DNA from 3 places in the Lysinibacillus sp. FSL M8-0134 genome. Region 2 is predicted to be linked to each of the others. Evidence: riboswitches for the same ligand, from Rfam matches in the RefSeq annotation. Region 2 holds a riboswitch; each other region holds the start of a gene.
What was found. Region 2 has a riboswitch for S-adenosylmethionine ahead of MKY49_RS19950 (bifunctional homocysteine S-methyltransferase/methylenetetrahydrofolate reductase). Riboswitches for the same ligand answer to the same signal wherever they lie in the genome.
Positions count from the first base shown of each region.

Region 1: another riboswitch for S-adenosylmethionine. It lies ahead of MKY49_RS21230 (cyclase family protein); the one in region 2 lies ahead of MKY49_RS19950 (bifunctional homocysteine S-methyltransferase/methylenetetrahydrofolate reductase).
Region 3: another riboswitch for S-adenosylmethionine. It lies ahead of metK (methionine adenosyltransferase); the one in region 2 lies ahead of MKY49_RS19950 (bifunctional homocysteine S-methyltransferase/methylenetetrahydrofolate reductase).

Region 1 covers NZ_JBBPAJ010000002.1:270,854-276,806, reverse strand. The annotation lists gene MKY49_RS21245 (DUF2225 domain-containing protein) at 1-235, opposite strand, end outside; gene MKY49_RS21240 (Cof-type HAD-IIB family hydrolase) at 571-1,344, shown strand; gene MKY49_RS21235 (DedA family protein) at 1,439-2,035, shown strand; gene MKY49_RS21230 (cyclase family protein) at 2,065-2,802, opposite strand; SAM riboswitch class I at 2,886-2,993, opposite strand; gene MKY49_RS21225 (hypothetical protein) at 3,088-3,486, opposite strand; gene MKY49_RS21220 (MFS transporter) at 3,679-4,863, opposite strand; gene MKY49_RS21215 (winged helix-turn-helix transcriptional regulator) at 4,973-5,356, shown strand; gene MKY49_RS21210 (aldo/keto reductase) at 5,411-5,953, opposite strand, start outside.
Region 2 covers NZ_JBBPAJ010000002.1:24,312-30,264, forward strand. The annotation lists gene metH (methionine synthase) at 1-351, opposite strand, end outside; gene MKY49_RS19950 (bifunctional homocysteine S-methyltransferase/methylenetetrahydrofolate reductase) at 344-2,191, opposite strand; SAM riboswitch class I at 2,280-2,379, opposite strand; gene MKY49_RS19955 (protoporphyrinogen oxidase) at 2,479-3,873, opposite strand; gene MKY49_RS19960 (globin-coupled sensor protein) at 4,060-5,352, opposite strand; gene MKY49_RS19965 (SEL1-like repeat protein) at 5,902-5,953, opposite strand, start outside.
Region 3 covers NZ_JBBPAJ010000001.1:3,337,084-3,343,036, forward strand. The annotation lists gene MKY49_RS16905 (alanine/glycine:cation symporter family protein) at 1-659, opposite strand, end outside; gene MKY49_RS16910 (alpha/beta hydrolase) at 786-1,592, opposite strand; gene MKY49_RS16915 (gamma carbonic anhydrase) at 1,727-2,239, shown strand; gene metK (methionine adenosyltransferase) at 2,418-3,614, opposite strand; SAM riboswitch class I at 3,872-3,990, opposite strand; gene pckA (phosphoenolpyruvate carboxykinase (ATP)) at 4,380-5,953, shown strand, end outside.

The DNA of each region.
Region 1 (5,953 bases), 250 kb from region 2:
TGAGCTGCATGAACGGTCCATAAGTCCTTGTCATAGATTTGTGGTAGGCGTAGCCACAATGTGGGCATACAGCGACCTCATACAGCAAAGGATTTAGGCCATCATAAACAGGCATGAAATCTGTTTGTTCCTCGATGATTTTATATCGATTAGGGCGTACTTTATATGTTGTAAAATGCCTTTTGCAAAATTTGCAATCTACACTACTTTCGTAGTAATAAATGTTAAATGCCATAAGAATCAACTCCTTTGCCTGCTTTAGAAAATTATTTCTTTTGTTCTATCTATTCGTTAAAAAGTGTCGTTCAATATATTTAAATGATTATCTTTTATTTTAACAATTCTGTGTTCTTTGGTATACTCCTTTAGAATTATTAAAATAAAAATAATCATTACATTATTTATTAATTGTCACTAGAACTGTTCCTTTAATAGTATTTATCGGTGCTGTTAATGTAAGTTATATAGATGGTTGAAAGTTTGTCGAAATACGTACAAATATTTTATTAGTAATCGTTAAAGGGATTTTTTTGTGTGGTTCAAAAGTATTGTTTTGGAGGATGATTCAAGTTGAACTATAAAATAGTGTTTTTTGATGTAGACGGCACACTCATCAATTATGAGGATGGCTGTGTAGAAGAAAGTACAAAGCAGGCAATTGATTTATTAAAGAATAAGGGAATTCACCTTGTAGCAGCTACAGGAAGACCTTTATCCATGTGCCGTGAGTTGGAAGAGTTGGGGATAGAGACCTTTATTACGGCAAATGGTGCATATGTGAAACATCATGATCTTGTCCTACATAAAACGCCTATTGCTAAAGAGATTGTCCAAAATGTTGAGGCTTTTGCAATGGAACAACAGCATAGCTTAACATTTTTTACAGAGCAGCTAGCGATGAATAGCATACAAAGTCCAGCTGCTTTACATGCTATGCAGGAAACATTGTCTTTGGGAGATTTTCCGGTTATAAATGAAAAAATTACGAATGAGGAAGTTTTTCTCATGTGTCTATATACAGATGAACAGGGAGAAAAAAGATATGTTAGTCAATTTCCGAATATATTATGGCAGCGATGGCATCCTTATATTGTGAATGTACTACAGCAGGATGTTTCCAAGTCAATAGCTGTTCAAGCAGTACTAGATTATTTTAACATTGATTCTAAAAATGCCATTGCTTTTGGAGATGGGGATAATGATATGGATATGCTGGAGCTGGTAGGATTAGGAATTGCTATGGGAAATGGCAGCTTAGCTTTGAAAAACGTTGCTGATTTTGTTACAAAGAAATCTACCGAGGGCGGTATTGACTTTGCTTTGCGTCAGCTTCAAATAATTTAAAACAATCTTCAAGTTGCTTCTTCTGTTTTCCGCAGTTTGATTATAATGAAACCTGTATATTTTATAGTTAAAAAATTTTTAGGTGGGATAGTTTATGGCACATCACGTGCAATCTCTAATTGAACATTACGGGTATTTTGGCATTATCGTAATCCTAATTGGAGGTATAGTTGGATTGCCACTTCCTGATGAAGTTTTCTTAACATATGTAGGTTATAGTGTTTATAGGGAAAGCCTTGAACATATCCCTGCATTAGTAAGTGCCATGATTGGCGCAGTTGGAGGTATTACTTTAAGCTACTATATTGGTTATCGATTTGGCTTACCATTACTACAAAAGTATGGGCCAAAAATTCATATAACTGAACAAAAAATTGATTTTACGAAAAAAATGTTTGCCAAAATTGGACCTATCTTATTGTTAATAGGCTATTTTATCCCTGGTGTCCGCCACATAACAGCGTATATTGCGGCTATTAATAATTATCCATATAAAAAGTTTGCGTTCTTTGCCTATACAGGAGCATTTATCTGGACATTCACATTTATAACGTTAGGGAAAATGCTTGGAGAGAAATGGCGGTTTGTTGGTTACTACTTATCCCATTATAGTATGTATCTCATCCTATTATTTGTTCTATTAATGTTCGTCGTTTACTTTATATTCAAAAAAAGAAATGTACAAAAATAAAAGTCGGTATCTCTATACCGACTTTTAAGTTATGGCAAAATAGCAAAGGAGCGAACAGGGAATCCAGATGCTTTTTCTGGTTTAGGTACAATATTAAAAATAATTGCACCTGTTGCAGGTAGCTTGTCTAAATTAGTCATTAACTCAATTTGATAAGTGTCTTGTTCGAGCACAAAGTATTCACCATCTAGTTTGCCATTTTTACGAAAATCAGCTGCTGAATCAGTATCGAATGTTTCGTGACCAATCGCACTAACTTTACGTTCCGTCAGTAAAAATTGTAAAGCCTCTAAGCCCCAACCTGGAATATGGTTATACCCTTCCGCATCTTTATTGCTGAATGCTTCCTTATCTGGCCAACGTTTACTCCAATCGGTACGTAGCGCTACAAAGGTACCTGCCTCAATTTTTCCGTGCTGTGCTTCAAACTCAAGTATATCTTGAACACTTAAAGAAAAATCATGATTGCTAGCAGCTTCTTCGGACTTATCAATGACAACAAGGGGAAGAACAAGCTCTTTTAAATCGAGCTCTTCAAGGTACCGTGTGTCTCGCACAAAATGAATGGGTGGGTCGATATGCGTACCATATTGACCAGGGAAAGTGAACTGTTGTGCAAAGAACCCATCATCGTGAGAGAATAATGTTTCAAATTTTGCATCTTCGAACATGAAAAAATGGGGTGAGTTAGGGCCGAATGTATGTGTTAAATCGACCCATTGTTTAGATTTTAATAATTGTAATGCTTGTAATAATTCATTAGGCATCGTTTTCCCTGCTTTCTTAAAATAGTAGTAAAAAAAGAGCCCCCTATAGAAGAGGACTCCTGAATAAACAACGGTAGTTCATCTTCTCATCTTCAAGGCTTTGGAATTAGGCCAATTGGAATTAGCACCATACTGTTGAGCTGGTTGCTGAGACTTCATCGGGCCAATCCCTCCGTCTCTCTTGATAAGAAAAATATAAGAATTTTCAGAAATAATAATACAAACACTTTATCATAGTTTTCTATAGTTTACAAGTTCAATAGGGATACAAGGTTAGGGTTTTTTTCACCAATTTAAATTCAATATGACACCACAACAGCCATTATCAATTAGACGTATTCTAAAACTATCAGGTGTATAGTTCGTTTCGAATTTCATCGTAATACCTGTGGATGAAATTAATTTCTCCACTTCTGCTTTATTTGAAAGTTGTGCTGCATTCATTAAATCATGGGCAAATTGCTGGGAGCTTTCAATTTTATCCGTCAGTAATTGGGCTTGCTGCATAATTGCCTTTATCCGTGTAACCGATGATTTTAATTTATGTGTATCAACAGGTGGAAAGGGATTGTTGGTCGGCATTGCAAGATGTTGGGGAAAGGATCTTACAGCAAGGTGGTTGGCAATTGGTGGCGCTGAGTAATGATAGGGATGAACGAAATACGGATAAGGATTGTAATACAATGGAATTCCTCCTATCCTATAGCTGATATCTTATCTTATGTATTCAAGCGAATTTAGGTGTAACTCCATTCTTGTCTTACTTATAACACAAAAAGGAAGCCACAGGGAGCTTCCTTTTTATCAATATTGTATATATACCGATGTTAAATTACCAAAATATCAAGTAAATGCTAGATAAACGGACTAACAATATTATTGTTTTTTATTATCGAAAAGCAACCATAATAATGTAACAATCGCTGCTAGCATAACCATTAGGAATCCATAAAGAGGCGTATGTGCTAATGATTGATGGCGAATAATAAAACCTCCAATATAGGATCCTAAAAATATACCAATGTTAAAAGCAGAAATGTTTAATGCTGAAGCCATAGAAATAGCTGACGGCACATATTTTTCAGACAGTAGAACAGCATATAACTGTAATCCTGGGACATTCATGAACATAAATAATCCCATTGTCAGTACCATGACTAAACCGATAATCGGTGATTCAAGAGTGAAGCCAATACCAAGTAACGCTAAGGCAAGTCCAACAAAAATTATAAAGATGGAACGTAGCGGATTTTGGTTAGCAAAATGGCCTCCTAATGTATTACCAATAGCAACGCAAATACCATAGACAACTAATATAATTACTACTGCATGTGGGGAATAGCCCATATATTGCTCTAAAATAGGTGAAACATACGTATAGACTACAAAGGCCCCACCATATCCAATAGCTGTAATGAAAAGGATTAATAACATGCGAATATTGCCTAATACTTTGCCAATATCACGTAAAGAAATAGGATTACCTTTTGATAATTGGTTAGGTACTAGTAAAGCATTACTAATTAAACCGATAATGCCTATAATGACGATAAAAATGAACGACATACGCCAGTCTGTTACTTGTCCAATAAATGTACCAAGTGGAACACCGGTCACAGTAGCTAGCGTTAAGCCTGTAAACATAAAGGCAATCGCGCTTGCTCGTTTATTTGGTTCAACTACATCAGCTGCTATAACAGAGGCGATCGACATAAACACACCATGAGCTAATGCTGAAATAATACGACCTATTATCAGTATAGAAAAAATTGGTGCGATAGCTGCAGTTAAATTCCCCGCTATAAAAATGGTCATAACAAGCAATAAAACTGTTTTTCGACTAAGACGAGATGTTAAGGCTGTTAATAATGGAGCACCAACAGTGACACCTAGTGCGTATATAGAAACGGTTAAACCGGCAGTGCTTAAAGATATACCAAAATCATCTGTAATTAATGGTAAAAGTCCAACACTGATAAATTCAGTGGACCCTATACCAAATGCACTGATTGCAAGTGCTAGCAATGTCAATTTTGCATTTGGCTTTTTTGATTGTGACATTTTACTAATATCTCCTTTGATTTTTTTTAGTATGTGTAGTAATATTCATGCATGCCTAAAAGTTGTGTAGAGTACTTTTAGTTACTTTTGAATATTACGGGGGTTTACAATGCAAAAAATTTATAATATAGGTGTTGAAGCTACGCTTGAAGTTATTGGTGGTAAATGGAAACCGGTCATTCTTTGCCATTTGAACCACCATGGTGAAATTCGAACAAATGAATTTCGACGATTGATTCCAGGCATTTCCCAAAAAATGCTTACAAGTCAATTAAGAGAGTTAGAGCAAGCTGGTTTAATCCATCGCAAGGTCTTCAATCAAGTACCGCCTAAAGTGGAATATTCATTGACTTCCTATGGACAAGGGATGGAGCCTATTTTGAATATGCTTTGCACTTGGGGCGAAAAGCATGTTGAATTACTAAAGGATAAAGGTGAAGATGTTCTGTTAAAACAACGCGATGAAGATATCGCTATGCAGCAAACATCATAATGAGGGAGAAAGAGACTGTCACATACAAGACAGTCTCTTTCCTCTTTTTAATGCTTATAGAGCAAAGTCAAATTCATCTGGATTTGGACCAACACGTTGTTCACGATTCATCTCATTGATTAATGCCATTTCTTCGTCTGTTAAAGTAAAGTCAAAGATATCAGCGTTTTGCATCATACGCTCTCTACGTACTGATTTTGGAATTGTAATCACTCCATTTTGTACATCCCAGCGTAAAATAACTTGAGCATTTGATTTTCCGTATTTTGTTGCAATTTTTGAAATCGTTTCATCTTCAAGAAGACCACCTTGCATTAAAGGTGCCCATGCTTCAAGTTGAATTTGGTGCTTGTCACAGAATGAACGAAGCTCCACTTGTTGTAAGCGTGGGTGGAATTCCACTTGGTTCAAAACAGGTTTAATACGAGCAAATGATAATAAGTTTTCCAAGTGTGCCACAGTAAAGTTACATACACCGATTGCTTTGATCTTGCCTTGTTCATATAGGTCTTCAAGTGCTTTCCACGATTCAGCATATTTATCTTTACCAGGCCAATGAATTAAATAAAGATCTAAATAATCTAATCCTAATTTTTT
Region 2 (5,953 bases):
AAATCGCGGCCAATCCGATGTTGTAAATTTATCCACCGCTTGGCGAGCAATTTCAACTGCACGTTTATTAATCTCTTCCGCTTTTGCACCCAGATCGTATTCATTTAACACAAGAGGAGTTCCACCAAATGTATTCGTACAAATGATATCTGCGCCAGCCTCTAAATATTTAAGATGAATTTTCTCTATAACATCAGGTCTAGTAAGCACAAGATTTTCATTACACCCATCGAGCTCCTCTCCACCAAAATCATCTGCCGATAAGTTTTCATTTTGTAGCATTGTTCCCATTGCGCCATCAAGAATTAAAATACGTTTCTCTAATTGCTCTTCAATCAAGTGCTTAGCCATGTATACTTACTCCTTTTTTTTGTTCATCCAATTGCTCAATATATTTCATCAACTCTAGTGTCACATCATAGCGTAAAAAAGGTGTAATAAGGTAAATACCATTAAAATATTGCGCAGCCACCTCTACTAATTCCCTTGCAATGGCAATACCCTCAGCTGTTGCACGTTCTTTATCTTCACCACAAGCCTTCATTCTTGCTAAGGCATCTTCTGATAATTTGATGCCAGGCACCTCGTGGTGTAAAAACTCTGCACTTTTATAACTCGTAACGGGCATAATCCCAATATATATCGGTGCTTGTAGATGCTTTGTTGCCTCGTAAATTTCCACAATTTTTTCCTTCGTATACACTGGCTGTGAAATAAAATAATCTGCACCATGTTCGATTTTCTTTTCTAAACGTGCCACAGCACGGTCTAACACACGAACGTTTGGATTAAATGCAGCAGCCACTGAAAAATTTGCTTTTTTTCGAAGGGGTTTACCAGAGAAAGAGACCCCTTCATTTAACTGCTTAATTAATTGGATTAGCTCCATCGAGGAGACATCATAAACGCTTGTCGCACCTGGGAAGTCCCCAACTTTTGTTGGATCACCCGTAACAGCTAAGACATCGTGAATTCCTAAAGCATTTAATCCCATTAAATGTGATTGCAGACCGATTAAATTACGATCTCGACATGTAATATGTGTTAGAGGACGTACGCCATGTGTATTCTTCAACAATGCTCCCATTGCAATATTGCTAATACGAGGAGAGGCTAGAGAATTGTCTGCCATCATGACTACATCTGCGCCAGCATCATACAATTGTTTTGCTCCTTCAAGGAATCCATCAATTTCTAAATGTCTAGGTGTATCCAGCTCTACAATGACAGATCGTTCACGTTTTACTTTTTCATGAAGAGGCTCATACTTAGGAGGCTCTGCTTCTCGAACGACCTCAATCTTTTCAGGTTTCGCATGCTTTTCATGAACGGGTGATAACTCCTCTAAATATTTTTTTGCTGCCGCTATATGCTTTGGTGTCGTACCACAGCAGCCCCCAATCAAGCGTACCCCTTGATCACGTAGTTCTACTGCTGCTCGACCAAAATAATCAGCCTCCGATTCATAAACGACACGCCCATCTTCTAAGTCAAGAAGTGAAGCGTTCGGATAAGCTGACATAAATGCCTTTTCAGGAAGTTCTACGCCTTCAAATGCTTGTATTGTATGATGTGGGCCTAGCCGGCAATTGACACCAACGATATCTGCACCAAGTGTTTCTAGCTCATGCAAAGCATTATTTAAAGACATTCCATTTTGTAAAACACCAGGCTCATGCATAGATACTTGTGCAATAAGTGGTAACATTGTTTTTGCACGTAACATTTTTAATGTTGCAGTTAATTCTTCAAAATCATAATAGGTTTCAAGTAAGAGGCCATCTGGATTTCCTGCAAGTAAAACACTTGCTTGTTCCTCTACAGTCGCTAATATTTCCTCTAGTGTTGCATCACTTTTTCGGATACCACGAATACCTCCTATTGTCCCTAAAACAAATTGACCTCCATCTGCAGCTGCTCGCTTAGCAATTGTAATAGCTGCTTCATTAAATTGTTGAACGCGTGATTCTAATCCATAGCGAGCTAATTTGATGGCATTTGCACCGTACGTATTCGTTTGAATGATGTCAGCACCAGCCGCAATATATTCTCTATGAATCTTTTCAATTAACTCTGGTCTCTGCACATTCATTTCCTCATGGCAATATTCCAATCCATAGCCATAAAGAACTGTGCCTATTGCACCATCCGCCGTCAATACATGCGTGTTTAACTTCTCAAGCAATCCCATAAAACTAGCCTCTCTTCCTATGTCTCTGTATAATAAAAAGCCTTCTTTCATAAAAAAGAAGGCTTTAACGATTCAGCATTGTTGTTCCTTCTCATCTTCGACTCAACGGTCTTCTGGATTTAGCACCTGACAATAAGTTGGTTGCTGAAGCTTCAATGGGCCAGTCCCTCTGCTTCTCTTGATAAGAATTAAGTATGAATTTTTTAAATAATTAAAAGAATCATATCGTTTACTGACGAATGAGTCAAGAGTATTTCACGTAACAAAGTAATTTTTAACTTAAAATCTTAGAAACTGGATAGTTCCTCTGCAAGCTCCTCACCAATTTTTTTCCCATTTTGAATGCAAGCTCCGATACCTACACCAAAATATGAACAGCCTGCTATAGCTAAATTTGGATAGTTTTTGTTCAGTTCCTGAAGCAACCCTTGTAACGCTTCTCTGTGAGCTAAGTCGTATTTAGGCATTTGATCAATCCATTTTGTTACATTTACTACGGTTGGATCCTCTTCTATTCCCAAGCTCTTTCGAACATCCTCTAAAGCAACGGTTGCCAATTCTTCATCAGTCATGGCACGTAGTTGTTCATACGCTGGGTTAATACTCTTATAGAAGAGTCGTACAAGTAATTTATTGTCTCTCGATGTATGCTTCCATTTACGACTTGTCCAAGTTGCTGCATTACAAGTAACGTTAGAATTATGAGAGACAATATAGCCCGTTCCATCTGCTGGCAATTTCGCGTCTGGTACATCGAAGCCTAAGTATATGGTAATGGCTGACGCAGTAGTAAATTGATTAAAATAACGGTTTAATGATTCGTCCTTCATGAGGCTTTGAACAGCTTCATTCGGTAGTGCAAGCACAACATAATCTGCTCCGATATTTTCACCATTTACTAATGAAATTGTATAGCGGTCTTCCTGTTTTTGAACATGTAAAGTAGCGACACCCTTGATAATTTCAACATTGGTTAATGTTTGCTCAAGTCGATCGATTAAAGAAGTTAAACCATTTTTAAATGATATAAATTTTTTATTGGCAGCTTTAACAAATTGCTCACGGTTCGCATCAAAACCTTTAATGATACTTCCATAATCATTCTTATAATCAATTAAATACGGTAAAGTAGAAGCAATTGAAAGCTGATGTAAATCACCTGAATACACACCTGCTAGAACTGGTGCAATTTGGTTTTTTACTAGTTCCTCTCCTAAATAGTAGGTTAAGAACTCGCCAATTGAACTTTCCTTTGTAAAGCCTTTGTTTGGTAATGTCAAATCCTTTAATGCTTCCTGCTTTCCTTGCTCTGATATTAATGTGCTTTCCTCTAAGGATGCCAAGCTCATTGGAATACCAAATGTAGAATCAGCTGGAATAGCATGTAGTTCATTATTTGTGTAAATATAAGAAATGCCGGTTTCGTTATAAACTAGATTATCTTCAAAATCAAGCTCCTGCACTAGCTCCATAACACCTTTATGGCGAGCGACAATAGAATCAGCACCTGTTTCCATAATAAATCCTTCTTCATACGCCGAATGTAACTTACCACCTAGATATGTATTTTTCTCTACAAGTACTAGACGAACATCTAGATTATTCTCCTTCACTTGACGTTGTAAGTAATGCATTGTGCATAATCCTGTAATTCCGCCACCTAATACAACAACTGTTTTCATATAAACCGCCCCTATTATTAGTTCTTTCTACAGTATAAACCTATTTTCATTGAAAATTGCATTCAACCCTTTACAAATTTAGCAAAAATAGAGCTATCCCTTTAGGAGATAGCTCTAGCCAACATATATATTAATAGGTACTATAGTGTTAATTACGCCTAATACATTGTAGTAAATACTAACCGTCTATACTTTTAAATTTTGCGCAAAGGTCGCTAATTTTTCTGCCGAATTCGTTACTTCTGTAAATGATGTCCCTAACTCACCTAATATACCTACGATTGCTTGTATTTTTGTTGCCATGCAATCATTTTGTTCTTTTGCTTCAGTCATGGCATCTAGTATACTCGTAAACTGGCCTTCTGTTTGCAACATATTTTCCTCACCAGACGCTACTTCTCCTTGAATATTCGTCAAAGAATACTCTAATTTCTCAGTCCGTTCGCTTGTTTTTTTCAATAACAAAGCAACCGCTGTTACCGATTCTTTTGTTTGAATAGATAACTTTCGAACTTCGTCTGCTACTACACTAAATCCTTTTCCAGCCTCTCCAGCTCGAGCCGCTTCAATAGCTGCATTCAAAGCTAACAGATTAGTTTGATTCGCAATAGTAGTAACAACACTCATGATTGTCTCCATTTCTCTAGACATACCTGATAATTGTTCTATATTTTCTTCAATATCATGAAGTGAATGAATAATATTATGCATATTTTGTGATTGATTTTTTAAACGTTCCCGTCCTGCAAGTGCTTCATTTTCAGCTAAAGTCGATACATCAAGCGATTTTTTGGCCAATTTTTTAATCTCATCAGACTGCTTGCTGAGACAGCAAAAAGAATGATTGGTTTCCTGAGAGATTGTGGCAAGCTCTTCAGAAGAACGTACAATTTGTTGTTCAATTGCGACTCTCTCATGCTCCATGCTTTCTTTCATTTCTTCAACAGTATTTTCAAAAGCTTCTAAGACGAGCTGTTGCTCAAAGTTACAAATTTTCGATATAGCTCTTATTGTATTGAACTGATCATAAGGATACTCTATATTTTTTTCAACTAAATCAATAAATGAAATAGATAAATCTTGGAATGCGCAAATATACCATTGTGTTCTTAGTCCAATGTGGACATGTACCTTCGCAATTTTTACACGCCTTAGATAGAACTCCTCATCAATTATTCCATTAAACATTTCGATAATATGCTTCCGTAACGTTACTTTAAGCTTTTCTACAGAACTATGTTGACTAATAATATCTACCAAATGATGCTCTGTTCCTATCATGTTATAAAAGCGGTTTACGATGTGATCTACATTGTCCATAACATATGGCTGGAAAGCCTTTAAATATTGTAAGTCTTGCTCCGTTAAGTTCAGCATTTCAATTTGCTTCGCCATTGATTGGCGATTAGACAAATCCATTTTCACTGTGTATTGCTGTAGATCCAATACCTTCGTCTTTCTCTGTTTTTGAAAAATCACACATCTTCCCTCTTTCATTCTGTTTACTTTCAGCAGGCCGAGAAACATCAAATACCTTTTAACATATTGATAGATTAATGAAAAAATACCTATCCATAACGTCTTGGCATAACCATATACATTTTTCCAAGTTTATTGAAAAAAACTTCCCTTTCAAACACTATGAATGACAAACAGTAGATTTTTTGCATATGTACCTTTTCAAAATCACTCATATACCTTAATCATTTTATAATTTGCTGTCAATTTTTAACCACCCAATATTTTACATAAAATGTATAAAAAGTCCCTACAGTAAATTCACTTTAAAAAACAATTAAAAAGCTACCACACTATTAATTGGTAGCTTTTTTTACCCGATTTCTTGATTATTATGCTTATTTTTTTAAAATTTCTTCTGGCACCCTATAAATTTCACTATATTAATAATTTTTACCCTTATAACAACTAAAACTATATACTTACTAAAAGGTTTATTCATATACCAAAAGTTTCATGTTAATCAGATGTATAAATAATTCAAAGACACTATATTTTTTAACACAAAATTTACAAACTTTTAAGTTCCTGTAATATTTCCGAAGCTTCTTTAATGCCTGCA
Region 3 (5,953 bases), on a different contig from region 2:
ATGATAATAGCCATAATGATGTATGCTAATGCCATAAACGGTACAATGATTTGAGCTGCATTTGCAATGGATTTAACGCCCCCGATAATAATTGCGCCTAATAAAACGACAATAATAAGACCTGTGATCCAAGTATCCAAACCGAAAGCGTTTTCAACAGCGCCTGCAATAGCATTTGACTGTACACCAGGCATTAAGATTAACATCGCAATCAAAGCAGCCACTGCAAAAATAACTGCAAACCATTTTTGGCCCATTCCTTTTTCTATGTAAAAGGCCGGTCCACCACGATATTCAGTATCTTTCTCTTCTTTATAGATTTGAGCTAATGTTGACTCTACATACGCGGTTGCCGCACCAATGAAAGCAATTGCCCACATCCAAAAGACAGCACCGGGTCCTCCCATTCCAATCGCTGTCGCAGTACCGGCAATATTACCTGTACCTACACGTCCTGATAGTGCTATCGACATGGCTTGGAAAGACGAAATTCCTTTGTCCGATTTTTCCCCTTTAAACATTAAAACAAACATATCTTTAATATGCCTTACTTGTAGGAACCTTGTAATGATTGAGAAAAACAACCCAATCAACAAGATACCATAAATAAACCACGGTCCCCATAATATCCCATTTAACTTCTCCACAATTACATCCATTTTACCCCTCCAATTTAAAATACCTTACTTTAAGTCATTATAGTATTACACTTTTCTGAAAATTACAATATTATTTTTAAGTAACAATATTTAAGTAAGTAACCTAGTAAATGGAAGGGTATAAAACTATTTAATTATATAACCAATTCTTCTTAGCGCATTATTAATAAAATCTCGAATATACATAAAAATCTCTTCACGCTCTACTTCATGAAATAAATTATGATAACAATTTTCCCATTCTTTGAACTGAAACTCTGTGAATTCTTGTTGATGAAGCCAATTACGAGTTTGTCGAGTTTCAGTAATCTTATCTTTCTCAGCAGTCATGATGAGCATCGGCATATTCGGGAATTCACCTTTAGGTAGCAGCACTAAATTTTTCATCATTTGCTGCAGCTCCCGATACCATTTCACTGACACGACAGACATGAATGGTATATCATCTTTCATCTCTTCTCTACCTTCAACACTTCGCGTTAATTTTTCTAAATTAATATCGTGTGTCATTTTAACATTAGCTGTTAAAGCACTTAAACTCGTTAAAGCATTCGATAATTTACCTGGTAATAGCTTTAATTGCAACCAAGGTGATGTCAAGATAATGCCAGCACATTCATATTGCTTCTTTTGCATTGTATGGAGAATTAATGTTGCTCCAAGACCATGACCTATTAAAAAGGTTGGTAAATTATATGAAAAAGCATTTTCAATTAGATTTCTTGTATACTTATTGTACAATTTGAAGTCCTCATCATGGACACGAGCAAACCTTGCATTAATACCATGATTAGGTAAATCCCCCATGACTATGTGGAAGCCTTCCATTCTTAATTTCTCTATAAGCCATGCATACCAACGGTGATTTTCATAAGCACCATGAAGAATAGCAATCACAGCCTTTGCTTGTCCATCAGCTTCCCATTTCCACATTCACATAGTCCTCCTAAAAAATAATTACACTTTGATTATATCGAAATAAATGCCACATTTTAATTTTATATTTCCATAAAGTTGCGTATTTGATACGATAATACTACATTATAGAAAGAAAAGAGGCGATTTTCATGATTTATCCATTCAAAGATAAAACGCCAAAGATCGATCCGTCTGTTTTCATTGCTGATTATGCAACCGTTACGGGCGATGTAACAATTGGTGCTGAAACAACAATTTGGTTTAATACAGTCATTCGTGGGGATGTCTCACCAACAATTATTGGTAAACGTGTTAGCATCCAAGATCTTTGTTGCTTACATCAAAGCCCAAAATATCCACTTATTATTGAAGATGAGGTTACAGTCGGACACCAAGTCACTTTACATAGTTGTACAATTCGCAAAAATGCTTTAATTGGTATGGGCTCCATTATATTAGACGGTGCAGAAATTGGAGAGGGTGCATTTATTGGAGCAGGAAGCCTCGTACCTCCAGGTAAGGTCATTCCTCCGAATAGTTTAGCATTAGGTCGCCCAGCCAAAGTTGTCCGTGAATTAAATGCTGAAGACAAAGAGGATATGGAACGTATCGTACGTGAATACGTAGAAAAAGGTCAATATTATAAATCCCTTCAGAAGTAACCAATCATACACAAAAATTCAATACTAACGAAAAAAATCCCTCGCGTGGCCGTGACCATTTCTTGTTCACGAGCCAGTGCGAGGTTTTTTTGAAAAAATAAAAGGGGCAACATTGCCCCCTTGCATATTAGTACACTAGAATAACGTTCTAACGACTTCATTACTTTAGTTCAATAGTTTACAGATGTGCTTTTTCTCGAAGTGCATCAGCTTTATCGATTTGTTCCCATGGCACATTTAAGTCAGTGCGGCCAAAATGACCATATGCTGCAGTTTGTTTATAGATCGGACGGCGTAGATCCAGCATTTTAATTATACCTGCTGGGCGTAGATCAAATAGTTCACGAACCCATTCTACGATTTCACTTTCTTTCACTCTGCCTGTACCAAATGTATCGACAGCAATGGAAACAGGTTGTGCAACACCAATCGCATAGGCAAGTTGTACCTCAGCGCGGTCTGCTAATCCAGCTGCTACAATATTTTTCGCTACATAACGTGCTGCATAAGCTGCTGAACGGTCTACCTTTGTCGCATCCTTACCTGAGAATGCTCCACCACCATGACGCGCGTAACCACCGTATGTATCAACAATGATTTTACGTCCTGTTAACCCAGCATCTCCTTTTGGTCCACCGATTACAAAACGGCCAGTTGGGTTGATGAAATATTTCGTGTTAGCATCTAATAATTCACTTGGCACAACAGGTCCAATAACAAATTCTTTTAAATCTGCTTGAATTTGATCCAGTGTTGCCTCTTCATCATGCTGTGTTGAAATAACAATAGTATCCACACGTACTGGTACATTATTGTCATCATATTCAATCGTTACTTGAGTTTTACCATCAGGACGTAAATACGCTAATTCTCCTGATTTACGTACTTCTGTTAAACGACGTGCTAATTTGTGTGCTAAACTAATTGGTAGTGGCATTAACTCTGGTGTTTCATTACATGCGTAACCAAACATTAGACCTTGGTCACCAGCACCAATAGCTTCAATATCAGCATCTGTCATTGAGCCTTCACGCGCTTCTAATGCTTGGTCAACACCTTGTGCAATATCCGGTGATTGTTCACCAATAGCCACAAGCACGGCTAAGTTTTCAGCATCAAAGCCATATTTACCGCGTGTATAGCCTATTTCGGCTACAGTATCACGAACGATACCTTTAATATCTACATAAGTAGAAGTTGTAATTTCTCCTGCTACTAATACTAATCCTGTTGTTACAGTAGTTTCACACGCTACACGTGCATTTGGATCTTCTGCTAAAATAGCATCTAAAATGGCATCCGAGATTTGGTCACAAATTTTATCTGGATGTCCTTCTGTTACACTCTCTGATGTAAACAGTCGACGGTTTGTCATTTGGTTTTCCTCCTATTACTTTTACGAAAAGTAGTTGTGTATGAATACGGTACTCATTACCCATGTCAAGTCCGCTCCTAAGGATTGAACTCTCAAGCCGTTACTGCTGCTTTTAACACGAGGATTTCGAAAGATCCGTCATTATAATAAGGAAAGAACTACATATACTTACCTTTACATTCATTTTAAACAATAAAAAAATCCTTTACTCACGTTACTTTACATGAGGAAAGGAATAATGACTTCGTAACCTTTCACTCTTATCGTTCAAGGGATGTTCCCTTGCATCAGGTTGGCACCAACGCATGTCGTGAAATGATTCATGCAGGTTGCCGGGTTTCACAGGGCCTGACCCTCCACCAGCTCGGGATAAGAGTATCCGTTCAATTGTATGTTACTGAAAAGGTCGAACGTTGTCAAATATTTTCTAATGTATTACTGTATAGAAAGGAAGGAACTGATTAAACAAAAACTTTTCATACTTGGATGATGATGTAAATAGAAGCAAATTAATCCCTACAACATACCTAGCATCTTGTGGTAACATATGTGTGGCTCAATTTTTATGCCTAATTACAGTAGGATTGATTGGATTCTACTCGAAAAACATTATTTTTTGTCAGTTTATTGAAAAGTGATAAAAACTCTAAAATAATTTCTTAATTAGTATAGATTATTTAAGCAATTGTGTTATACTATTTTTGAAATTAAGAAAAAATCCCTCTAAATCAAGGGAATACTATAAAAAAGGATGGTATTTAATCGATGAATTCAGTAGAAATTGCAAACGAACTGAAGGAATTATTAAACGGCGGTAACATTAATGTTCAACTTTCAGTACCACAATTAGCAGAAAAAGCTACATCTCGTGGTGAAGCAATGTTAACAGTAGATGGCGCAGTTCGTGCAGAAACTGGCAAATACACTGGTCGTTCACCTAAAGATAAATATACGGTAGAAGAAGAAAGCACAAAAGATCAAATTGACTGGGGTAAAGTCAACCAACCTATTTCTTCTGAAGTGTTCGATAACCTATATGTAAAAGTAATAAAATATTTAAAAGAACGTGACGAGTTATTCGTATTCAAAGGCTTTGCAGGTGCTGACAAAGATTCTCAATTAAGCATTCAAGTGATTAATGAATACGCTTGGCACAATCTTTTTGCTCATCAATTATTTATCCGTCCAACTAAAGAAGAATTAGCTTCTCATGTTGCAGACTTCACAGTTATCTCTGCTCCTAACTTTAAAGCAGATCCTGCAGTTGATGGTACATCTTCTGAAACATTCATCATTGTATCACTTGAAAAGAAAATTATTTTAATTGGTGGTACTGAGTATGCTGGTGAAATGAAAAAATCTATTTTCGGTATCATGAACTACTTATTACCACAACAAGGAATCCTTTCAATGCACTGTTCAGCAAACGTTGGTGAAGCTGGCGATGTGGCATTATTCTTCGGTCTATCTGGTACTGGTAAAACGACTTTATCTGCTGACCCAGATCGTAAGCTTATCGGTGACGATGAACATGGCTGGTCTGATAATGGAGTGTTCAACATTGAGGGTGGTTGCTATGCAAAAACAATCAACCTTTCTGCTGAAAAAGAACCAGAAATCTACAATGCAATCCGCTTCGGTTCTGTTTTAGAAAACGTAGCTGTTGACCCAGAAACTCGTATTTGTGATTATGATGATGGTTCATTAACAGAAAACACACGTGTTGCTTATCCAATCCAATACATCGAAAATATTGTTGATCCATCTGTTGCAGGTCATCCAAAAACTATCATCTTCTTAACAGCTGATGCGTTTGGCGTATTACCTCCAATCAGTAAATTAACAAAAGAGCAAGCAATGTACCACTTCCTAAGCGGTTTCACTTCTAAACTTGCTGGAACTGAACGTGGTGTAACAGAACCAGAACCAGTATTCTCTACTTGCTTCGGTTCTCCATTCCTTCCACTTCCTGCAACAGTGTATGCAGAAATGTTAGGTCAAAAGATTGACGAGCACGGCGCACAAGTATTCCTAGTAAACACTGGTTGGACTGGTGGCGAATATGGTACAGGTAGCCGTATGAAGCTTTCTTACACACGCACAATGGTACGTGCAGCAATCGATGGCAAATTAACAAATGTAGAAACAACACAAGATGCTGTCTTTGGTTTACACATTCCAACAGCAGTTGAAGGTGTACCTTCTGAAGTGTTAAACCCTCGTGAAGCTTGGGCAGATAAAGCTGCTTATGATGAAAAAGCGGCTGAACTTGCAGGTCTATTCAATGAAAACTTCAAGAAATTCACAAACGTTTCTGAAGCTATCATTACACTTGGTGG